Regions from separate parts of the Ralstonia sp. VS2407 genome, predicted to be linked through region 2. Evidence: predicted binding sites of a transcription regulator. Region 2 holds the regulator's gene; each other region holds the start of a gene.
What was found. The regulator FliA, encoded in region 2, starts transcription of late flagellar genes. The targets are predictions, from matches to a motif close to CTAAAGTTTNNNNNNNNNNNGCCGNTA.
Positions count from the first base shown of each region.

Region 1: the regulator FliA is predicted to act here: its motif matches at 2,251-2,277, upstream of flgK (flagellar hook-associated protein FlgK).
Region 3: the regulator FliA is predicted to act here: its motif matches at 6,243-6,269, upstream of fliD (flagellar filament capping protein FliD).

Region 1 covers NZ_JBRFVG010000008.1:31,409-39,444, forward strand. The annotation lists gene ACU8YE_RS14645 (flagellar basal body P-ring protein FlgI) at 1-1,103, shown strand, start outside; gene flgJ (flagellar assembly peptidoglycan hydrolase FlgJ) at 1,120-2,214, shown strand; gene flgK (flagellar hook-associated protein FlgK) at 2,330-4,267, shown strand; gene flgL (flagellar hook-associated protein FlgL) at 4,334-5,293, shown strand; gene ACU8YE_RS14665 (YoaK family protein) at 5,361-6,104, shown strand; gene ACU8YE_RS14670 (NAD(P)/FAD-dependent oxidoreductase) at 6,144-7,385, opposite strand; gene ACU8YE_RS14675 (3-ketoacyl-ACP reductase FabG2) at 7,385-8,036, opposite strand, start outside.
Region 2 covers NZ_JBRFVG010000006.1:276,665-284,700, forward strand. The annotation lists gene flhA (flagellar biosynthesis protein FlhA) at 1-1,449, shown strand, start outside; gene flhF (flagellar biosynthesis protein FlhF) at 1,446-3,365, shown strand; gene ACU8YE_RS13030 (MinD/ParA family ATP-binding protein) at 3,379-4,158, shown strand; gene ACU8YE_RS13035 (RNA polymerase sigma factor FliA) at 4,167-4,928, shown strand; gene ACU8YE_RS13040 (nucleobase:cation symporter-2 family protein) at 5,307-6,734, shown strand; gene ACU8YE_RS13045 (aldose epimerase family protein) at 6,787-7,869, opposite strand; gene ACU8YE_RS13050 (XylR family transcriptional regulator) at 7,866-8,036, opposite strand, start outside.
Region 3 covers NZ_JBRFVG010000008.1:46,503-54,538, reverse strand. The annotation lists gene ACU8YE_RS14765 (glycosyltransferase family 2 protein) at 1-720, shown strand, start outside; gene fliE (flagellar hook-basal body complex protein FliE) at 739-1,065, shown strand; gene ACU8YE_RS14755 (organic hydroperoxide resistance protein) at 1,224-1,646, shown strand; gene ACU8YE_RS14750 (MarR family winged helix-turn-helix transcriptional regulator) at 1,721-2,164, shown strand; gene ACU8YE_RS14745 (glycosyltransferase) at 2,161-3,243, shown strand; gene ACU8YE_RS14740 (flagellar protein FliT) at 3,237-3,593, opposite strand; gene fliS (flagellar export chaperone FliS) at 3,652-4,089, opposite strand; gene fliD (flagellar filament capping protein FliD) at 4,150-6,198, opposite strand; gene ACU8YE_RS14725 (flagellin N-terminal helical domain-containing protein) at 6,396-7,217, opposite strand; gene ACU8YE_RS14720 (LuxR C-terminal-related transcriptional regulator) at 7,628-8,036, shown strand, end outside.

The sequences.
Region 1 (8,036 bases), on a different contig from region 2:
TCATCGGCGCGGCCCTGGTGGCACTGAGCGCAATTTCGGCGGTTGTTCCGAGCACGGCACACGCTGACCGCATCAAGGATCTGACCACCGTTGCCGGCGTGCGCGACAACGCGCTGATCGGCTACGGCCTGGTCGTGGGCCTGGACGGTAGCGGCGACCAGACCACGCAAACCCCGTTCACGGTCCAGAGCTTCAACAACATGCTCACGCAGTTCGGCATCAATGTGCCGGCCGGCGCGAGCATCCAGCTCAAGAACACCGCCGCCGTGGTGGTGACGGCCACGCTGCCCGCCTTTGTGCGGCCGGGCCAGACCATCGACGTGACGGTATCGTCCATCGGTAACGCCAAGAGCCTGCGTGGCGGCACGCTGCTGCTCACGCCCCTCAAGGGCGTGGACGGCCAGCTCTACGCATTGGCACAGGGCAACGTGGTGATTGGCGGCGCAGGCGCATCGGCCAACGGCAGCAAGGTGCAGATCAACCAGCTTGGCGCCGGCCGCATCGCCAATGGCGCCACGGTGGAGCGCGCCGTGCAGGCCACGGTGGGCGAGGCCGGCAGCATCCAGCTCGATACCGGCACGACGGATTTCGGCACCGTGCAGAACATCGTTACCGCCATCAACAAGCAGTTCGGCACGGATACGGCGCAAGCCGCGGACGGCCGCACGATCAACGTGCGGGCACCGGCCCTGGCGTCGGACCGCGTCGGCTTCCTGGCCAAGCTGCAGAACATTGACGTGACGCCGGCGTTGGCCGCCGCGCGTGTGGTGATCAACGCCCGTACGGGCTCGGTGGTGATGAACCAGCTCGTCAAGCTCGAGCCCTGCGCGGTGGCGCATGGCAGCCTGTCGGTCACCATCAGCACCGACCCGGTCGTGAGCCAGCCGGCGCCGTTCTCGCAAGGGCAGACGGTGGCGGCGGCGCGCTCGAGCATCGAGGTCAAGCAGCAAGGGGGCAGCCTCATCAGCGTGAAGGGCGGTACCAACCTTGCGGACGTGGTTAAGGCCATCAACGCGATCGGTGCCAACCCGCAAGACCTGATCTCGATCCTGCAGGCGATGAAGGCGGCCAACGCGCTGCGCGCCGATCTGGAAATCATCTGACGCTGGGGAGGCCACGATGAACCAAACCGACCTCACCAGCCGCCTGGCGCTCGATTCCAAGGGTTTCGAGTCGCTCAAGCAAACGGCGCGTACCGATCCGACCGGCGCCGCCAAGACCGTCGCCAAGCAGTTCGACGCGATCTTCGTGAACATGATGCTCAAGCAGATGCGCGATGCATCGCCGCAGAACGGGCCGCTCGATTCGTCGTCGACCAAGATGTACACGTCGATGCTCGATCAGCAGCTTTCGCAGACCATGGCCTCGCGCGGCGTGGGCGTTGCAGACCAGCTTCTGAAGCAGATGCTGCGTCAGGCCACGCATGTGAACCCGGATGCAGGCGGCAAGGTGAACACCGCCCTGTCGAACACAACGGCCACCAATACCGCGCTGCCGGGTGCTGCTGGTGCCGCCGGTGCCACGAGCGATGCCGCCAAGGCCATCGCGCGTTCGTCGCTCAACAGCATGGCGGCCGCCGTGGCGCCGGGCACGGAAGACGACGGCTCGGGCATCAGCACCGTGCCGCGCCCCGGCCTGGAAGAACGCGTGCAACGTGCACTGGCCGCCCTGCGCAAGCAGGCAGATGCGCAGGCACAGACCCCGAGCGCACCGCCCGAGGTTGACCTGTCGACGGTGGCGTCCGAGCCGCGCGGCGAGCGCATGACCAGCTTCTATAACAAGCTGATCGGCCACGCATCGCAGGCCGCGCAGGAAACCGGCATTCCGGCCAACTTCATGATCGGGCATGCGGCGCTGGAGTCCGGCTGGGGCCGTCGCGAGATCAAGGCACGCGACGGCACGAATACGCACAACCTGTTCGGCATCAAGGCCGGCAGCTCGTGGGCCGGCAAGACTGCCACGGTGACCACCACCGAATACATCGGCGGCGTCGCCCACAAGGTGCAGGAGAAGTTCCGCGCGTACAGCTCGTACGCCGAGGCCTTCAAGGACTACGCCAACCTGCTGGCCAACAACCCGCGCTACAGCAACGTCGTGGCAGCCGGCAACGGCAACGATGCGGCGTCGTTCGCCAAGGGGCTGCAGCGCGCCGGCTACGCCACCGACCCGAACTACGCCCACAAGATCATGGCGGTGCTCAAGCAGATCGTTTGAGTGATTTAAAAAGCATATTTTGGCGACGACGGCCGGCTCAAGTTTCCGCTTGTCCGGCCGATGTTGTTTCTAGAGCTTATTTCGGCGGCTTCGTGCTGCCCGCACCGAGACAACTATGAGCAGCTCCCTTCTGAATATTGGCGCGTCGGGCCTGCGGGTGGCCGATATCAACCTGCAGGTGACCGGCAACAACATCGCCAACGCCAGCACGCCCGGTTATTCGCGCCAGGAAGCCGTGCAGACGGAAAACATTCCGCTGTACGCCGGCGTGGGCTATCTCGGCCAGGGCGCCAACGTCACGACCGTCAAGCGCATCTATGACCAGTTTCTGACCGCGCAGGTGCAAAGCGGCCAGGCCTCGACCAGTGCGGCCGACCAGCTCAACAGCCTGGTGTCGGGCCTGAGCAAGTACATGTCGGACAGCAACAGCGGCCTGACTTCGTCGCTCACCAGCTTCTTCAATGCCGCCGATGGCCTGGCCTCCAAGCCGTCGGACACCACCGCGCGCCAGGTTTTCCTGAACGCTGCGGCCGGCCTGCAAAGCCGCTTCAATTCGATTGCCGGCCAGCTGAGTTCGCTCAACAGCCAGGTCAATACGCAGGTGCAGACGCAGATCAGCTCCGTCAATGGCACCGCGCAGCAGATCGCCTCGTTGAATGACCAGATTTCCAAGGCCGAAGCGTCGACCGGCCAGCCGGCCAATGATTTGCGTGATCAGCGCGACCAGCTTGTCCAGACGCTCAATCAGTCGATCAAGGCCAGCGTGGTGCAGACCGGCGACGGCCAGTTCAACATCTACGTGGGCAACGGCCAGGCGCTGGTGCAGGGCAACCAGAGCTACCAGCTGACGGCGGTGCCGTCGCAGTACGACCCGACGCAACTGTCGGTGGGCTACAAGAGCCCCGGCGGTACGGTCAACATCGACGACAGCCAGCTCGGCGGCGGTGCGCTGGGCGGCCTGATGGACTTCCGCAACAACACGCTCATTCCGGCGCAGAACAGCCTGGGCCGCCTGGCCACGGCCGTGACGGCCGACGTGAATGCGCAGAACAAGCTGGGCATGGACGCCAACGGCAAAATGGGCACGGACCTCTTCTCCGTGGCCAGCCCCAGCGTCGCGCCCAGCACGAACAACACCGGCAGCGGCACGCTCACGGCCAGCATCACCAACGCCAATGCGGGGCAGGGCTACGACTACCAGGTCAAGTATCAGGGCGGCGCCTACACCGTTTCGCACTATCCGGACGGCTCCGGGTCCGTGACGGTGTCGAGCTGGCCGACCACGATCGACGGCGTCACGCTGAACCTGTCGGGCACGATGAACAGCGGTGACTCCTTCCTGGTGCGCCCGACCGCCAACGCGGCCGCCACCATGCAGACGCTCACCACCGACTACCACAACGTGGCGGCGGCCTCGCCCGTGGTGCTCAACCAGGGCAGCAACAACACGGGCAGCGCCGCGGTGTCGTCGTTGGGCGTGGACAGCACGTATGCCGGCTCGCCGCTCACGTCGCCGATCAACCTGACGTACAGCTCGGCCGTCGGCGGCTCGCTGTCGGGGTTCCCGGGCAGTGTCACTGTCACGGTGGGTGGTACGTCGACCACGTACACGGGCGGTACGGCGCCGTACACGCAGGGCGCGACGTACGCTTTCAACGGCGTGCAGATGACGCTTTCGGGCTCGCCCGGCAACGGCGACACGTTCACCATTTCGGCCAACACCGCCAACAGCACCGACAACGGCAACGCCAGCGCGCTGGCCAAGCTGCGCAACAGCAACCTGCTGGACGGCGGCACGACGTCGATCGGCTCGGCGTGGAACAACCTCGTCACTCAGGTGGGTGTGCAGGCCAACCGCGCCAGCACCAACCTGACCTCGCAGAAGGCGCTGCTGGCCAGCTCCACGCAACAGCAGCAGTCGGTGTCGGGGGTGAATCTCGATGACGAGGCGATGAACCTGATGAAGTACCAGCAGGCCTACCAGGCCTCCGCCAAGGTGATGCAGACGGCCAATTCGCTGTTCGACAGCCTCCTGTCGATTGCCGGCGGCTGATCGGGGCAACTGAAGAAAACGCCCCGCCTGCCGATAACGTCCTAAAGCCCTTCGTCCGGACCGATCATGCGAGTCAGTACCGCCCAATTCTTTGCAGCGTCTTCCGCTTCGATGCAGAACACGCAATCGAACCTGCTCACGCTGCAGCAGCAGATTGCGAGCGGCATCGCGCTCAACAGCGCGGGCGACAACCCCAGCGCGTTCGGCCAGATGGCGCAACTGCAGCAAACGCAGGACGCCAACGATCAGTACCAAGCCAATCGCGACACCACCGACGCGCGTCTGACCAGCGTGTCTTCGGCGCTCACCAACCTGGTGACCACGCTGCAGCAAGGCAAACAGACATTGGTGGGGGCCAACACCTCGCTGATGACGGATTCGCAGCGCATTGGCGTGCTGGCGCAGGTCAAGCAGCAGTACCAGCAGCTGCTGTCGACGGCCAACCAGCGCGATGCGTCAGGCGTGGCCCTGTTTGGCGGTGCCAACGGCACGGCTGATCCTTTCACCAGCACCAGCGGTTCCGTGCAGTACGTTGGCAGTGGTCAGCCGCCCACGGTGCAGGTATCCCAGAACATCTCGATGCCGAATTCGGTGTCGGGCGATTCGGTGTTCGTGCGCATCCCCAACTCGGATACGTCCAACCCGAACACCAACCAGAGCATCTTCAAGACGTACGAGAACCTGATCACGGCGCTGTCGACCCCGATCAACGCCGCCACCCAGGCCACCGACGTCGCGAACCTGCAAAAGGCCGTGCAGACGGCGCAGGGCAATCTGGACAACGCTTATCAGGTCGCCCTGCAAGCGCAGGTGACGGTGGGCACGCAGCAAGCGCAGATCACAACGCTCAACAGCAGCGGCTCGAACTACGGCGAGCAGTTGAAGGAGCAGATCTCGAAGCTGCAATCGGTGGATTACACCACCGCCATCTCGCAGTTCTCTCAGCAGCAGGTGTCGCTGCAGGCCGCGCAGAAGACGTTCACGGCCATGCAGGGCATGTCGCTGTTCCAGTACATCAATCCTTGATGCGGCGCGGGCAGACGGTGGGGTGGCGCGGCGTATCATGTCGGCTCACCTACCGTCAGGACTGGTCATGCCCATCCAGTATCTTCGCCGCCTGACCAGCCCGGAACGCTCAGAGGACGCCAATCGGCGCCTCGGTCAGTCGCTGGCCTTCGTGGCGGGCGCCGCCAACGCAGGCGGATTCCTCGCCGTCAAGCAATACACCTCGCACATGTCTGGCATCGTCTCGACGATGGCCGACGCGCTCGTGCTGGGCGATATCGTCCTCGTGCTCGCCGGATTCGCTTCGCTGCTGGCATTCCTTTGTGGTGCCGCCTGCACGGCGGTGCTCGTCAACTGGGGCCGCCGGCGCAGCACGCAGAGCGAATTCGCGTTGCCGCTCATGCTCGAAGCCGCGCTGCTGTTGCTGTTCGGCTTGATGGGCACATCGCTGGGGCAATACCGGGTCGTGTTCGTGCCGGCCACCGTGGCGCTGCTGTGCTTCCTGATGGGGCTGCAGAACGCCATCATCACCAAGATTTCGAAAGCCGAGATCCGTACCACGCACGTGACCGGCCTGGCCACCGACATCGGCATCGAAGTCGGCAAGGCGCTCTACTGGAACCACGGGCACCGCAACCTGCCGGCCGTCGTGGCCAATCGGCCCAAGCTGCGACTGCTGGCGTCGTTGCTGGGGATGTTCTTCGTGGGCGGCGTGGCAGGCGCGTTGGGCTTCAAGTATCTGGGTTATGCCGCCACGATTCCGCTGGCGTCCATCCTGATGCTGCTGGCCGTTGTGCCGGTGGTGGATGATTTGTTGGCGCGCAGGCGGTAAGCGGGCCAGGGCTGCATCGGCCCGCGCGCGGCGCCTCCGTCAGGTCATTTCCCGCCGGCATACCTCGTGCAGCGTATTCAGACGCCGCTCTGGATTGACCACAAACGGATTCGTTTCGTCCCAGGCGTAGCCCGCCAGGATGGCGCTGATCATGCGGCGGATGCCCGGCGAATGGCGCGGGTGGAAAATGATGTCCTGTAACTCGCCCGAGTACCACCGATCAACGAAAGCGCGGAACGTATCGACGCCTTTGCGCAGCGGCTTGTCGTAATCGGCAAGCCAATCGACGGTTTCGCCGTTGAGTTGGCGTACGAGGACGCGCGTCGCCAGGTCCGCCGAGCGCAATGCAATCGTTACGCCTGACGAGAACACCGGGTCCAGGAACTCGCCAGCATTGCCCAGCAACGCATAGCCCGGCCCGTAGAGACGCTCCACGTTGGCGGCGTAGCCCCCAATCTGGCGCACGGGCATGAGAAACGGCGCATCGCCGATCAGCGCTGCGATATTGGGTTCGGCCCGGATCAGTTTGCGCAAGGTCGCTTCGCGCTCTGCCTCCGGCACATCGAGGAAGCTCGCTTCGGCTACGCAGCCGACTGAAGAGCGACCGTTGGCCAGCGGAATCATCCAATACCAGACATCGCGCCGCTCCGGGTGAACGGCGATGCAGATCTTGTCGCGATCGGTGCTGCCGGCAGGCAAGGCGTCACGCACGTGCGTGAAGAGCGCTGCACGCGTTGGCATGCGGGTCGGCGCTTCAAGATTCAGCAGGCGTGGTAACACGCGGCCAAAGCCGCTTGCGTCCAGTACGAAGCGGGCATGAACGGCGTAAGCGACCCCGGCTTCGTCTTCCACTTCCAGCACAGGTGCGTCGCCAGGATGCATGGAGCGTACGGTGTGGCCAAAGCGAACCTCCGCGCCCTGCTCGGCCGCACACCGGATCAGCGTCTGGTCAAACACCGCGCGTTCGACCTGATACGTCGTGCCCCAGCCCGCTGAATGCTTGTCTCGGAAATCGAAGGAGGCGTGCTTGTCCTGATGTACGAAATACGCCCCGTTCTTGTACTGGAATCCTGCTTCCACAACGGCCTGCAGCATGCCTGCCGCTTCAAGGTAGGCCATGCTTTGAGGCAGCAAGCTTTCTCCAATGGAGAAGCGCGGGAATTGCTGGCGTTCGAGCACCAGCACGTTGTGGCCCGCCTTTCGCAGCAAGGCCGCAGCAACAGCACCGGAGGGGCCGGCGCCGATGATGGCGACGTCGACGTGTGTTGCTTCAGCGGTCATCAGATCATGCCTCCGTTTACGCCGATCACTTGTCGCGTCACATACGACGCTGCATCCGACATCAGGAAGGCGACCACGGAAGCCACCTCTGCGGGTTGGCCGACACGTTGCATCGGCACGGCTTGCAGGGCTTGGTCGATGTGTTCCATGTGGGCCAGCATGTCGGTTTCAATCAGGCCTGGTGCCACACAGTTGACGGTGATCTTGCGCGACGCCAGTTCGACGGCCAGCGCCTTGGTTGCGCCGATCAGCCCGGCCTTGGCAGCGCTGTAGTTCACCTGCCCGCGATTGCCCATCACCCCAGAGACAGATGCGATGGTGACGATGCGCCCTCCCTTGCGTGCACGCACCATCGGCATGGTGAGCGGATGGACGACGTTGTAGAAGCCATCCAGGCCGGTCTCGAGAACGATGTCCCAGTCTTCGTCGGTCAGGGCAGGGAAGGCGGCGTCGCGGGTGACGCCGGCACACAGGACGATGCCGTAGTAGGCGCCGTGGGCTTCCACGTCGGCGTCAAGCTCGGTGCGGCATGCGGCGCGGTCGCGCACGTCGAATTGCAACACGCGAGCGCTGCCGTTTTTGGCTTGGATGTCGGCAACGATGGCTTCGGCCTCGGCACGGCCGCTGCGGCAATGCACGGACACGTCAAAC
Region 2 (8,036 bases):
CTGCAGCACGGCATGGACGTGGGCCACGCGGCCACCAACTACACGCTGCTGACCATCGGCGACGGCCTGGTCGCACAGATTCCCGCCCTGGTGATCTCCACCGCGGCGGGCATCATGGTCAGCCGCGTCTCCACCGACAAGGACGTCGGCCAGCAACTGTCGAGCGAGCTGTTTGCCATGCCGATGGTGCTGATGACGACCGCCGGCGTGCTGGGCCTGCTGGGCCTGGTGCCGGGCATGCCCCACATCCCGTTCGTGCTGTTTGGCGGCGGCCTGGGCTACCTGGGCTGGTACCTGAAGAAGAAGCGCGAAGTGCCCGAGGTCGAACCCGTGCTGCAGGCCATTGCCCCGGTGGATACGCCCGAGGCGAGCTGGGACGACGTGTCGTGGGTCGACGTGCTGGGTCTGGAAATCGGTTACCGCCTGATCCCGCTGGTCGACAAGAGCCAGGACGGCGAGCTGCTGCGCCGCATCAAGGGCATCCGCAAGAAGTTCACGCAGGACATGGGCTTCCTGGCGCCGGTGGTGCATATCCGCGACAACCTGGAACTGGGCCCGTCGTCGTACCGCATCACGCTCAAGGGCGTGGAGATCGGTCACGGTGAGGTGCAGCAGGGCAAGTTCCTCGCCATCAACCCGGGTGGCCAGGACGGCCTGGGCGGCCACGGTGGCATGGGCGGCCTGGGTGGTCGCCTGGGCACGCAACTGCCCGGCACGCCCACCGTGGACCCGACCTTTGGCCTGCCGGCCATGTGGATCAACGCCGATGTGCGCGATCGCGCGCAGGCCGAGGGCTACACCGTGGTCGATTGCAGCACGGTCATCGCCACCCACGTCAATCAGTTGATTTACACCCATAGCACCGAGCTTCTCGGCCGTTTGGAAGTCCAGCAATTGCTCGATCATTTGGGCAAGGAAGCACCGAAGCTGGTCGAAGACGTTGTGCCGAAGCTGTTGCCCGTCGCGACCGTGCAGAAGGTGCTGCAGAACCTGCTGGACGAAGGCCTGCATATCCGCGACATCCGCACCATCGTCGAGACGCTGGCGGAACACGGAGGCAGGACGCAAGACCCCGCCGAACTCACCGCCGCCGTGCGTGTGGCGCTGGGCCGGGCGATTGCCCAGCAGCTCTTCCCGAACAAGACCGAAATGCAGGTCGTCACGCTTGACCCGAATCTGGAGAACATCTTGCTGCAAAGCGTCGTTGGCTCGAACGCCGGCCCGATCGAACCGCAACTGGCTGACTCGCTCATGCAAGCGGCTGCGGACTCGTCGCGGCAACACGAACAGATGGGTCAGACGGGCGTCCTGCTCGTACCGCCCGCACTGCGCCCGATGCTTGCCCGCCTGTTCAAGCGTGCCGCACCGAGCCTGCGCGTGCTGTCGCACGCAGAAATTCCAGATCACCGAACGATTAAGGTTGTCGCCATGCTTGGAGGCCGCGCATGAAAATGCATCGATTTACCGGACTGACGTCGCGTGACGTCTTGCGCAAAGTCCGCGACCAACTGGGCGATGGCGCTCTGATCCTGTCGAACCGCGCCATTCCGGGTGGCATCGAGATCATCGCGGCATGCGACTCGCACGTGGATGCGCTGGTCGACACGCAATCGTCGGCACCCAAGACGGCGCAGCGCCGTCCGATGGCGCCGGCCCCGATTCCCGAGCCCGCCCCGATTGCCGCGGCAACCGCAGCCGTCGTTGCCGCTCAGGCACCCGCTGAAGAGGCCCCGCAGGCCGAGGCCCCGGCACCGAACGCGCTGGCCCGTCTGCGCAACCGCTTCATTGCTTCGCGCCGCGCCCCCGCACAGGAAGACGCACCGGCAGCGCCGGTCGCTCAAGTCGCTCCGGCAGCCAAGCCTGCCGGCCGTACGCTGCAAACGCGTGTTGACGACGACGTGGCGTTCGGCGAAGAAGATGCGCTGGCTGCGTCGACCCGCATGCTGGCCGGCCTGTCGCTGGACCGTGCCAATGCCGAGGTTGCCCAATCCGCAGCGCAGGCCCTGGCGAGCACCGCACAGTTCATCGCCCGCCGCACCGCGGTGGAAGACGATGAGCCGGAGGTGGAATCGACCGCCCGCTTTGCCGCACGTCGCGAGCAGGCACGTGAACAGGCACGCGAGCAGGATGACCGCCCGGTTTCGCTGCGCAGCTTTGCCGAGCGCGTGGAAGCCCAGGCCCGTAATCTTCGCGCCGAGCAGCAGAAGGCCGAAGCGCCCGTGAAGGCGCGCATCGAGGCGCAAGCCGACGCAGACAAGGCGTCCGACATTTTCGTCCGCGTGGAGGACACAATGGCCAAGCCCGAAGCCGCGCGTGATGACGTGAGCCTGCAGCGTTCGGCCATCCAGGCCGACGTGAAGGAAAGCATCCGTGCCGAGACCGACGTGATGACCCGCCGCATGGTCGGCGAGATCGAAACGCTCAAGAGCACCCTGAACGACGCCATGTCGAGCCTGGCCTCGCTGGGCGTGAAGCTGGGCGACCCGGTGCGTACGCGCCTGTTCCAGACCATGCTCAACGCAGGGTTCTCGGCACAGCTCACGCGCTACGTGCTGGAGAACATGCCGCAGCACGACTCGTATGAGGGGGCGCTGGACTTCGTGCAGCGCGCGATTGAAAAGAACCTGAGCACCGTGTCGGATGAAAACAGTCTGCTCGACCAGGGTGGCGTGTTTGCCCTGATGGGCCCGACCGGCGTGGGCAAGACCACCACGACCGCCAAGCTGGCCGCGCGCTTCGTGCTGCGCCATGGCGCATCGCGCGTGGCGCTGCTCTCGACCGACAGCTACCGGATCGGCGGCCATGAACAACTGCGCATCTACGGCAAGATCCTGGGCGTCTCGGTGCATGCCGTGAAAGACGCGCAAGACCTGAGCCTGGCGCTGAACGACCTGCGCGAGAAGCACGTGGTGCTGATCGACACCATCGGCATGAGCCAGCGCGACCGCGCCGTGTCCGAGCAGATGGCGATGCTGCATGCCGTGGGCCCGTCGATCAAGCGCCTGCTGCTGCTCAACGCTGCCAGCAACGGCAAGACGCTCGATGAAGTGGTGGGTGCCTACCGCGACGCCAACCTGGCCGGCTGCATCCTGACCAAGATCGACGAGGCCGCCTCTGTGGGCCACGCGATGGACGTGATGATCCGCCGCCGCCTGCCGCTGCACTACGTGTCGTACGGCCAGCGTGTGCCGGAAGACATTGCGGTGCCGAACAAGAAGCTGCTGATCCATCGCTCGTTCCGGGCCGGTGCGGAGCAGTCGTCGTTCACGCTGGATTCGGATGAATCGTTGCTGGTGGCGCAGGGCGCGGTGTTGCGTAACTCAGGTAACCGCGAACCTGGCCTGGCCGCTTTCGATTTCGCCTGACAAGGGGGCGACCATGACGACGCCATTCGCCAAGGATCAAGCCGCAGGGCTGCGGCGCATGCTCGGTCATGCTGCTGCCCGCCGTGTGCTGGTGATCGGTGCGGAAGAGCAGGTCGATGACTTTGTCGACAACCTGCGCATCGCGCTGTCCGCCATGGGCCGCGACACGGCCGTGGTGAACGCCCAGACCATGCTCGCCATGCCCGGCGTGCTCGAGCAGTACGACGAGACGGCGGATGTGACGCTCGTGGCCGCGCATTTCGGCACCCGGGCGCTGAGCACCGTGGCCGAAGCCTGCGACGACGTGCTGCTGACCTTCTCCGATGGTCCGGAAGGCATCAAGAGCGCGTACACGCTGCTCAAGAAAACCGCCGTGCTGCAAGGCAGCGCTGGCATCCGCACCGTGGTGTGCGGCGCGCATTCGGTGGATTCCGCCGTGCGCGTGTTCGGCAACCTGGCCAATACCGTGGGCCAGTACCTGAACACCCGTATCGATTTCGCCGGCTACCTCCCGGAGGACCGGCACGTAGAACTTGCGCTCTCGCTCGGCAAGCCCGTGGCGAGTGCGTTTCCCGCATCGCCTTCGGCCATGGCCTTCCGCCAGCTTGCCGAAGAAATGTTGAGCTGGGCCAGCGCCGAGGCCCAAGCCGGTGATGGCAATGCGCCGTCGCGGGTGGTCATGTCGGCGCGGGCACCGGCACAGCCGGCAGATGAATCGGCGCAAGCAACGTCAATGTCGACAGCGACTCCGACGCTTGGCGCCACCGCACGCGCGGCCGAATTGGTTTATTGAGGCGCAGCATGAACGAAGCGTCAAAGGCAGGCATGGATATGTACACCGCAACCGGTCGCAAGACCAAGTCCGACGAGATGGCCACGTACGCACCACTGGTGCGCCGCATTGCCAACCAGATGATGGTCAAGTTGCCGGCCAGCGTTGAGCTGGACGACCTGATCCAGGCTGGCATGATGGGCTTGCTCGATGCGCTGTCGCGCTATGAGGAAACGCAGGGCGTGCAGTTCGAGTTCTACGCGGCCCAGCGTATTCGCGGCGCGATCCTGGACGAACTGCGCGGCTCGGACTGGCTGCCGCGCGGCCTGCGCCGCAACGCACGCACGATCGAGCAGGCGATCCAGAAGCTGCAGCAGCAGAAGGGCCGCGCGCCCACCGAGACCGAGATTGCCGCGGCGCTGGGCATGTCGCTGGCCGAATACCAGAAGCAACTGGTCGACCTGCAAGGCAGCCAGCTGCTGTATTACGAAGATTTCGACCGCGAAGACGCCGACGCCTTCATCGAGAACCGCGCGCCCGAGAACGACGCCACGCCGCTGGACCAGCTGCTGGACCACGACCTGCGCGAATCGGTTGTCGCCGCCATCGAGGCACTGCCCGAGCGCGAAAAGCTCATGATGAGCCTCTACTACGAGCAGGATCTGAACCTGCGCGAAATCGGCGCCGTGATGGGCGTGTCGGAATCGCGCGTGTGCCAGATCCACAGCCAGGCCATCGCCCGCATCCGCTCGCGCCTACGTGATCGCGCATGGCTGCCGACGCCGACCTGAACTGAGGTCTGCTGAGCGCCACTGACAAGACCTTCTGCTTCACTGGGTTTGTTGGCGGCTCCCGGTTCCAGCTTTACCTGCCAGGTATTTCTACTGCGCGGCCAGCGACTCATGTCGCGGCCGCGCTTTTTCTTTGGGGCGTCGTTCACGCGGGCACGCGTGGAGGCGTGAAGAGGTGGATGACGACGCACATACGTTTAAGAACGCAAAATATGTACACAAAAAACGTATGGAATTGTTGACAGAAAAATGGCGCCCCTCCAAGATTCCGGCAAATACGCGGCATCACGCCGCATGAATGCCGGCGGATGGAATCCGCCCCATCCGCCTAAAGCACGCTCCCGGCATTGACACGAGAGCGGCCCCAGGAGACAGACAATGCGCCAATCCCCCGGCCAACCCTCGCCTTCTTCGTCGACAATCGCCGACACCGTTGCCGATCCCGTCAACGAGTTCCTACCGCTGCCCCGTCTGTTCGCACTTGGCCTGCAACACCTGTTGGTGATGTACGCCGGGGCGATTGCCGTGCCGCTGATTGTCGGCAATGCGCTTGGCCTGTCGAAGAGCGATCTCTCGTACCTCGTCAATTGCGACCTGTTTGCGGCTGGGATCGGCACGCTCATCCAATCGCTCGGTTTCCTGATCTTCGGGATCCGCCTGCCGGTGATGATGGGTGTCACATTTGCTGCGGTGGCACCGATGATCGCCATTGGCGTAGAGCCCGGCATGGGGCTGCCCGGCATTTTTGGGGCGTCCATCGTTTCTGGTGTGTTCGGCATTGCCATTGCGCCGCTGATGGGCCGGTTGCTGGGCCTGTTCCCGCGCGTGGTGACGGGCACGGTCATCATGCTGATCGGCTTTTCGCTGCTGAGCGTAGGCATCAACTGGGCCGCGGGCGGTCAGCAGATGATTCCGCAGGTGGTCGACGGCGTGAAGCACATGGTGCCGAACCCGGCGTTCGGCGATCCATTCGGCCTGGCCATTGCAGCGCTCGTGCTGGTGACGATTCTGTTGCTGACCAAGTTCGGCAACGCACTGCTGTGCAATATCGCGGTGCTGCTTGGCATCGTGACGGGCACGCTGGTGGCGGCGGCGTTTGGCAAGGTGTCGCTGGCCGACGCCAGCGTCGCGCCGCTGATGACGCTGGTGACGCCGTTCCACTTTGGCATGCCGAAGTTCGAGCTGTCGGCCATCATGTCGATGTGCATCGTGATCGTGATCACGCTGGTGGAATCAACCGGCATGTTCCTCGCGCTGTCGCACGTGGTGGGCAAGCCCATCTCGCGCAACGAACTCACCAACGGCCTGCGTGCCGACGGTCTGGCGACGGTGGTGGCGGGGGTGTTCAACACGTTTCCGCATACGTCGTTCTCGCAGAACATCGGGCTGGTGTCGATCACGGGCGTGCGTTCGCGCTATGTGGCGGCCGCCGGCGGGTTGCTGTTGATCGTGCTGGGGCTGTTTCCGAAGCTGTCTTACGTGGTGGCTTCCGTGCCGCAATACGTGCTGGGCGGCGCAGGCATCGTGATGTTCGGGATGGTGGCCGCAGCCGGCATCCGCATGCTGGGCATGGTCGACTTCCAGCAACAGCGCCACAACCTGTTGATCATCGCCGTATCGGTCGGCTTTGGCATGATGCCGACGCTGGCGCCGGCGTTCTTCCACCACTTTCCGGACTGGACGCACCCGATCACCCACAGCGGCATCGTGATGGGCACGCTGGTGGCCGTGGTGCTCAACGCATGGTTCAACGGCATTCGCGGTTCGCACGAAGTCATGCACGGCGCGGCCGCAGCTGCGCATTGAACATCCAAGCCGCGTGCCTCAGCTCGGCTTAGGTCTGCGGATCAGGTCTCGCTCAGGCTTCTTCAGCAACCGACACGCGGTATGCGGTGTGCTGCCGGTAGACCTGGCCCGGGCGGAACATGACCGTTTCCGCATCGGGCATGTTGACCTGGTTCGGGAACGCGCTCGCTTCCAGGCATAAGCCGCTGCGTAGCGCGTGCGTGCCGGCCAGCTTGTGGCCCGAATAGAACTGCAGCCCGCGCTGATCGGTGAGCACTGTCAATTCGCGCCCGCTGCCGGGGTCATACAGCCGGGCGACCGGGCGCACCTGCGAGCGCCCCTCCGGCGCCGTATTGCGCAGCACAAAGCAGTGGTCGAACCCGCCGGCCTGCGCGAGTTGCGCGTTAGGCCAGTCCAGCCGTACCCCGATGGGCGCACCCTGGCGAAAATCGAACGCCGTGCCCGCAACGCTGGCTGTTCGTGTCGGGATCAGCTTGGCATCGACTTCCAGATACGCGTCGGCATCGATCGACAGGATGTGGCCCTTGATGTCGGTGCCGGGCTTGCCGCTCAGGTTGAAATACCCGTGGCTTGTCAGGTTGATCGGCGTGGGCGCATCGGTCCGGGCTTCGTAGTCGATCGACAGCGTGCCATCGTCGTCAAGCGCATAGCGAACCTGGACGGCGACGTTGCCGGGGAATCCCGCATCGCCTTCCGGGGAGTTGAGCCGCATGACCAATGCGCCGTCGTGATCCTCGGCGTGCCATAGCGCCCGATGAAACCCGCTCGCCCCCCCATGGAGCAGATTGCCGCCTTCATTGCGATCGAGGGCGTAGTCGATGCCGTCGAGCGTGAACCGCGCGCCCGCAATCCGGTTCGCCCAGCGTCCGATCAATCCGCCCAGATAGCCTGGTGATTCAAGGTAGGCGGCTGGCGTCGCGTGGTTCAGGAGAATCTCGCCCAGGCGCCCGCCGCGGTCAGGCGCTTGCCAGGAGACGAGCGTCGCCCCCAGGTCGCTGATCGAAACGCGCATGCCCAAGGCATTGCGCAGCGTGAACAGCCGAACCGGTTCACCGCCCGGCAGTTGTCCCCATGTTGCTGACGAGATGGCGCCGTCGAGCGGCGCGTGTGCGGACAGCGCTGACGCGATGCTCATGATTGGCCCTCTGTGATGGTGCGTTCCTGGTATTCGCGTGGCGTGCAATCCAGCTCGCGTCGGAATACGGCGTGCATGTATTGCGGGGAGGTAAAGCCGCAGCGCACCGCCACCTCGGCGGTGGCGACATCACGGCTGGCCAGCATGTGCTTGGCGGCGTCGAGCTT
Region 3 (8,036 bases), on a different contig from region 2:
CACCTCTTTCCGGAGATCTACCTGGCGCGCCGCGAGGTGATGGACCGCATCTACTTCAGCGCGCCGGAACCTGCGTTCTACGCCTTCGTGCACGCGGCCGAAATGCTCGGCTCCAGCGCGGTGTACTTCAGCAAGACGCCGTTCTATCGTTCGGTCTCGCGCTACTTTGCCGACGAGACCCGCGCCCAGGCCGGCAACGAAGAAGTGAAACACGCGTGGGACCGCTATCGCGGTGGTCTCGAATATCTGTTCGGCAAGTTCTCGCACACGCTGCCGGCCGCCGAGCGCCCCGAATGGCTGAACGCCATCAACCAGTTCGTGCTGGCACGCATGAAGGTTGCGCTGCGCCTGCGCACGCATGAAGGCGGCAACTGGATCGACAACTACTACATCGCGAACCGCGTCCGCGCGCTGGGTGAAGTGTCCGATCTGCCCGCACCGTATGACCTGTACCGTGTCAACGCGGCGTTCGAATACGTGACCAAGCTCGACCCGTTCAAGCCCGAGCCGCCCAAGTACGCCACGCTGCGCCGCGCGCCGCTGCAGGTCTTCCACCACGCGCACGGCTTTGCCGACACGGAGTTCCTGGTGCTCGACGACGATGACGCCATTCCGCATCACACCATCGTCGTCACGCCGATCCCGATGGACATTGCGGTGCCTGCCGGCCGCGAAGTCCGTTTCGTGTCGGAACTCGAAACGCTCGCCAAATTCCCCTGAGTCACTGGTCACACCCACATGGATCTCTCCAACGCCCATTCCGTGGTCTCGCTGATGAACAGCGTGCTGGCGCCGTCCACTGTCGGCGGCAGCACAGCCAGCGGCGAAACCGGCAAACCCAGCGTCGACTTCGGCTCCGTGCTGAAGTCGTCGCTGGACCGCGTCGACGCTTCACAGCAGAAGGCCGAATCCATTTCCCGCAGCTTTGAAATGGGCAACAACGACGTCGACCTGCACGACGTGATGCTCTCGCTGCAGAAGGCCAACATCGACATGCAGACGGCCGTACAGGTGCGCAACAAGCTGGTCTCGGCCTATCAAAGCATCATGAGCATGTCGATCTAAGATCACTCTCCCCTCCCCCTTTTTCCACGTTCGGGAAAAGGGTTTGCGGTCGCCCTTGCGATTTATATTGCACACAATATAATTGCATCATCGATTTCTGACATCGATCTCCCGGCCGACATGTCGCCGACCGGGTTTCCCAGCAAGAGGACCCGACCATGAAGACGCTTTACCAGACGCAAGTCACCGCTGAAGGCGGCCGTGCCGGCCATGTTCGCAGCGCCGACGGCACGCTTGACCTGCCCCTGTCGCTGCCGCGCGAACTCGGCGGCGCCGGCGGTGCCGCCACCAACCCTGAGCAACTGTTTGCCGCCGGTTATGCCGCCTGCTTTGAAAACGCAGTGCTGCATGTTGCACGTGCCAAGCAGATCAAGCTGGCGTCGACATCGGTCACGGCCACGGTCGGCATCGGCCCGCGCGAAGACGGCGGGTTTGCGTTGACGGTGTCGCTGGCGGCCACCCTGAGCGGCGTTGACCAGGCGACGGCGGAGGCGCTTGTGGCTGCCGCACATGGTGTATGCCCCTATTCGCATGCCGTCCGTGGCAATATTGACGTCCAATTGAACACGGTCACGCGCTGAGCCTCGCTTAGCCTTTTCAGGGCCGATGCGGCACTCGCCGCTCGGGCGCCAGACCGTCCCCCCGGGAGTTTTCCGTGAACGACGTGCTGGCGCTCGATCAGCAGCTCTGCTTTCCTTTGTATGCCGCCGGCCATCTGCTGACGCGCCTCTACCGGCCGCTGCTGGATGAGCTGGGCCTGACCTATCCGCAATACCTCGTGATGCTGGCGTGCTGGCAGCAGGCGCCGTGCGCCGTAGGTGACCTCGGCCGCACGCTGTACCTCGATACGGGCACGCTGACCCCGTTGCTCAAGCGCCTGGAAGAACAAGGCCTCGTCACCCGCACGCGCGATCCCGAGGATCAGCGCCGCGTCGTCATCGAATTGACCGACGCCGGCCGCGCACTGCGCGAGCGGGCGGCCAAAGTGCCCGAAGCGCTGGTTTGCAAGATTCCGCTGGAATTGGACGAGATTGGCGCCACGCGCAACGTGCTGCGCAAGCTGCTCGACGCACTGGCTACGGCGGACGACCGCGAATGAGCGCACCGTCCGCTTCCGCCGATGTGGCGCTGGTTGTCATCGCCCGCAATGAAGCCGCCAGCATTGCGCGCTGCCTGCTCAGCGCCAAGCCGTTTGTCGATCGCATGGTGGTGCTGGATACGGGCTCGACCGACGACACCGTAGCCATTGCCCAGTCGTGCGGCGCGCTCGTCAGCCACATGGCCTGGACGAACGATTTCTCGGCCGCGCGCAACACCGCTCTGCAGGCTGCCAATGCCGACTGGAATCTCGTCCTCGACGCTGACGAATGGCTGGAGAGTGGCGGCGAGCACCTGCGCACACTCAGCGGCCGAGAGCCGTCCGTGGGCGTGGTGTGCGTCAAGAACGATACGGATGCGGCCGAAGCCGCCAGCCAACTGATTGCGTGGATCCCGCGCGTGCTGCCGCGTGGCGTGCACTATACGGGGCGCATTCACGAGCAGCCGGTGTCGTCATTGCCAGCGGCGCGCGTGCCGATCGTGGTCCGCCACGACGGCTATACCGCAGCCAAGATGCAGAAGAAAGGCGAGCGCAATACGCAACTGCTGCTCGATGAACTCGCGCACCGGCCGGACGACCCATACGTGCTGTATCAGCTCGGCAAGGAAACCGAGCTGCACCATGAAGACTACGCAAAGGCCGCAACGTACTACGCACGCGCCTTCAGCCTGGCGCCGCCTGACGCGCCCTACCGCCGCAACCTCGCGCTGCGCTATGTGTACAGCCTCGGCAAGGCCGACCGCGTTGAAGAGGCGCTCGCGCAAGGCGATGTCGCCATCCAGACGTGGCCGGACTTTCCTGATCTGTGCTTTGCGCTGGGATTGGTGTTGCTGGATGCGGCGGCCAAGCAGCCTGATGAGGCAGGCGCCCGGTGGCTACCGTTGGCAGAGCAGGTCTTCAACCGTTGCCTTGAGATCGGCGATCAACCGGAGATGGACGGCAGCGTCGTCGGCCGGGGCAGCTTCCTCGCTGCCCAGCAACTGGCGATCGTGTACCAGATGCAGAGTCACGCGCTCGCACGCAAGTCCGAGCACTATCTGACGCTGTCAAAACAGCTGCAGAACGCTTCGTCTCAATAACGCGCCATGCTGCCGTAAGCGTTGCTTGCGGTGGTGGCGCGGCGCGCCGTGTCGATGCGCTTTTGCAGGCGGTCCAGGCGCGGATACACCATGGCGCGCACGCGGGCGTCATCTTCCAGAATGCGCACGAGCAGCGTGCGCTTGCGCTCCACGTCTGCACGCGAGAGCTGCGGATGCGGCTCGGAACGGCGCAGCGCATCCACATAGGCGGCGCTCTCGCGTTCCAGCGTACTGACGACTTCCCAGTTACCCACTTCGGCCGCGCTGACCATTTCGGCGGTCAGGCGTGCGATGGCTTCGTAGCAGGTGAACAGACTTTCGCTGTCCTTGATCGGGATGTTGCGGTGCATATTGGCTCCAGTTGGGCCGAATTCAGTCAAAGGTCGCGTTCCTACAAACGACCGGCAATCAGCTCACAACGCTCAGATGGCTGTTCGCCGCGGCGGCAGCCGGTTGGCCGGTCTGGCCGATGGCGAGCCACGCATCCTGCAGCGGGACCAGCAAGGCGTCCACCTCTGCGAGGATTGTCAGATCGTTGTTGCCGTTGGCCACCAGCAGGCGGCGCAGCATGTAGTCGTACAGCGTGTTCAGTTGCACAGCGATGTCGCCGCCGCGCTGGTGATCGAGGCTGGCCTGCAGGCCCTGGCCGATGATCGAGATGGCCTTGTCGAACGCCCGCACCTTGGCCAGCACGTCGCCGCGCTGGATGGCGGCGCCGGCCAGGTTGATGGCGGCGCGCGCGCCTTCGAACAGCATGGCGATGAGGCGGTGCGGATTGGCGTCTACCACGGACGTCTCGATGCCGACTTGCGCATAGGCACCGATGGCACGGCGTGCAGCGTACATGGAAAAGGTCCTCGCTGTAGTCTGTTTTGTTTTGGGTTGTGCTCTAAACCTGAACCTGGCTTAGTTGCTGCTCGAAGTTTGCTTCGCAATGGCCGCGAGCTGCGTCGTCAGGTAATTACTGGTGTTCGTCATGCTCGCCACCGCTGCCGACAACGCGTTGAACTGCGTGTAGTACAGCGCCTGCTTGTTATCCAGCCGCGTCTGCATGGCGGTGATCTGGCTGGCAAGCGAAGTGAGCGAACTGTTGATCGCGTCCGTCTCGTTCTGCACCATGCCGCTGGACGACAGCAGGCTCGTCATCACCGTATTGAGCTGGGCGGCGTAACCGCGCTGCACCGTGACCGTGCCACGGGCGCCCAGCGGGCCGCCGGCCACCTGCACCGTCAAGCCGTCGGTGGCCGAACCGCTGACCCCATACAGGTTCTGCCCCGAACTGGTGGCAGCAACGCCGTTGATGGTGCCCTGCACATCCAGACCGTTGGTGGCCGTCGGGCTCGCGCCGAAGAGCGATGAAGCCCCCGCGCCTGATACCGACACCGCCGACACCGAGCCGAACTGGCTATCGGTCACGCTCAGCACGCCGCTGGCGTCAGCCGACACCGACGCAGTGACCTTGGCGCTCTGCAGCGTGGTCGATGCGTTGATCTGGCTCTGGATCTGCGCAGCCAGGGTCGCTGCGGTGTAGCTGCCGGCCGCCAACGTCACGTTGACGGACATGCCGCTGATGTTGAACGCGAGCGTGTCATTCACACCCGCCGTGATGGTCGTGTTGGCGGCGGCAGAACCCGTGAGCGTGCCCTGCGTGGCCAACTGCGTCACGTTGACGGCGTAGGTGCCGGCCTGCGTGGAATCCGAAAACGTCGGCACGCTGACGAGCGAATCGGTGGCCGTGCCGGTACCGGCAAACAAGCCCGCCACCTGGCTGGGCGACTTTGCAACCGCTGCCGACAGCTTGGTGTTGTCAACCGACAGCGTGCCGTCGGAATTCATCGTCACACCCACGCTGCCCAGCGACTGGTAATTGCCGTTGCCGACCGCCTGGCCCAGCACGTCGGTAATCTGGTTGATGAGCGTCTTGGTGCTCACATCGCCCGCCAGCGGGCCGTTGTTGGCGCTGTTGGCGGTGTCGATCTTGGTGAGCGAATTCAGTTGCGTGCGCAGCGCGTTGTAGCCGTTCACGAAGTTGGTGACGGCGGTGGTGGTGGCGGTCGGGTCGTTGCCCACCGTCACGTTGGTGCTGCCCGTCTTGGAGAGCGTGAAGGACGTACCGTCCACCACGTTCGACAACGTGTTGGTCGGGCTCTGCACGGCAATGCCGTTGATGGTGGCCAGGGCGTTCTGGCCCGTGGTCACCTCGGTCATGTTCTGCGTGCCAGCTGGGTCTTGCGAGAGCAGCGATTGCAGCGTCGAGTCGCCCGACACCGAAATCTTCATCTCCGAGCTGGAGCCGCCCGCAGTCGACGTCAGCACCAGACGGTACGGGCTGCCGCTGCCGTCGTTCACGATGCTGGCCGACACACCCAGGTTGGCCGAGTTGATCGCGTCACGGATGCCCGCCAGCGTGTTGTTGGAAGAATCGATCGTGATCGAGCCACCCGCCAGATTGCCGTTCTGCGTGAACGTCGAACCGGTGTACTTGCCACCGGAAAACGAACCGCCCGACACCGAGCCGAACGAGAACGAAATCGTGGTCGATGCGCCGCTGCCGATGGCCGTCGTGGTGGAGGTCTGCCCCTGCGCCGCGAGCACCTGCGATTGCGCAAGCTGCGTGACATTGACCGCGTAGGAACCTGCAGGCGCCGAGCCCGTCACCGACGCACTCAGCATCGACGTGTCGTAGCCGCTGGCCTTCATCGCGCTGTAGTTCGACGCGCTCGTCAGGTTTGACAACGCGGTCTGGAAGGTCGATAGCGCACTCTTGAGCGAACCAACGGCCGACAGCTGCGTCTGGTACGAGCTTTGCTGTGTCTGCAGTTGCGTCAGCGGCTGGCTTTCCACCTTCATGAGGCTGGACACCAGCGAATTGACATCGATGCTCGTCCCGATACCGGGAATGGAGATCGGCGGAACGTAGCTGCTGGTTGAGGAGGTGGTAGTGGTAGTCGCCATGATCGGGTCCGATAAGCATCTGCGCCGGCGGAAGTCTCTCTACACAACGGCACTGGCCGCAGCTTCTTTAGGGCAGGTTATGCAGGCGCCACCCACGAAAAAGTGGGGTATCCGACAAAAGAAAAAAGGCCGGCGCCCCGAGGAGCGCCGGCCCTTGGCCCAACCGCGAGGCGGCGAGGCTGCATCCAACTTACTGATTAACCCTTCAGCAGGCTCAGGATGCTGTTCGGTGCCGAGTTGGCTTGCGCCAGCATCGCCGTACCCGCTTGCTGCAGGATGTTCTGGCGGGTCATGTTCGACGTTTCCGACGCATAGTCGGTATCGATCATGGCCGACTTGGCAGCCGACAGGGCGGTGTTCGACGAGGTCAGCGTGTTGATGGTCGAGCTCAGACCGCTTTGCTGTGCACCCAGGCTGGCACGTGCCGACTTCAGGTTGGCCAGATCGGTATCGATGGCCGCCTGAGCTGCCGTTGCGTTGGCAGTCGAGGTCACGCTCGTGCTCGACAGCGTACCGAAGCTGGCCAGGTTGGCGTTGGTGACGGTGGCGACGTCGGTCGATGCGCTTTGGCCGTACTGGAACGTGGTCGAAGTCACCGAACCATCGAACAGCTTGGCGCCGTTGTAGTTGGCGTTCGTTTCGATGTTCTTGTTGGCGGTGGCCAGCTGTTGGTATTCCTTGTCCAGGTTGGCCTGGTCGGTGGTCGACAGACCGCCGTTGTTGGCTTCCACAGCCAGTTGGCGCATACGCTGCAGGTTGTTTTCAACCTGGCCCAGGTACGAGTCAGCCGTTTGCAGGTACGACTGAGCGTTGTTGGCGTTCTGGATACCTTGGGTTTGCGAGTTCAGCGTGGTGGTCAGGCTCGACGACACAGCGTAAGCGGCGGCATCGTCCTTGGCGCTGTTCACGCGCAGGCCGGTCGACAGACGTTGCAGCGACGTTTGCAGAGCGGACTGCGATTGCGACAGAGCTTGCTGCGTTTGCAGGGACGAGATGTTGGTATTGAGGCTGAGGGACATGACGGCTCCTAAGTTTCCCGATGGTTTGTTGCCCGTGTTTGCTAATTCCGGCTAGGCCGGGCAACGTGACCTGCAACTTGAAGGGGATCAGGTCTGCGTTGTACTCAGGTTATCGGTGGCCTCTGAGGAAAGTTTAGGGTCGCCTTGACAAATTTGTGCGTCGGCGGCGGTTTGGGCTTGCGGGCGCCTGACTTTAGGCACCCCTCCAAAAGAGGCGGTGAGCCTGCTTCTTGGCCTGCAGGCCCTCGGCTATACTCGATCGACCAGTCCATAGGCGCCAGCATCCTTCTCTATATAGAGCGCCACACAGTGCACAGATGGGGAGTTGCAAGCCCGCCAGTTCGGCCCAACAGCCTGCCGGTGGAAAGAAGAGCTCGAAGCGAGCCCGCGTTTGACCCGCAACACCCACCATGCTCAATGTCCTGATCGTCGAACCGCACGATATCGCCCGTGTCGGCCTGCGCCAGATCCTCAAGGATTCGCGCCTGGCCCGGCAGATCGAGGCTGTGCCGGACCTGCGCGATGCCAATAACGACCTGCTCGCCCAGCGCGAGTGGGACGTCATGCTTTTCTCGGTGGAATCGGCCACCGGGGACGAATTCCAGACCATCAAGACCGTGCGCCAGCAGCATGCTCGCTTGGCCGTGCTGGCACTGGGCCGCCACCCCGAAGCGCTGCTTGCCGTGCGGGCGCTCAAGGCGGGCGCCGCCGGCTATCTGCCGATGGACGCCAGCCAGCCGCAGTTGCTGGCGGCCGTCAACGCCATCTCGAAGGGCAAAAAATACCTGCCGTCGGACCTTGTGGAAGTCCTGGCGGACA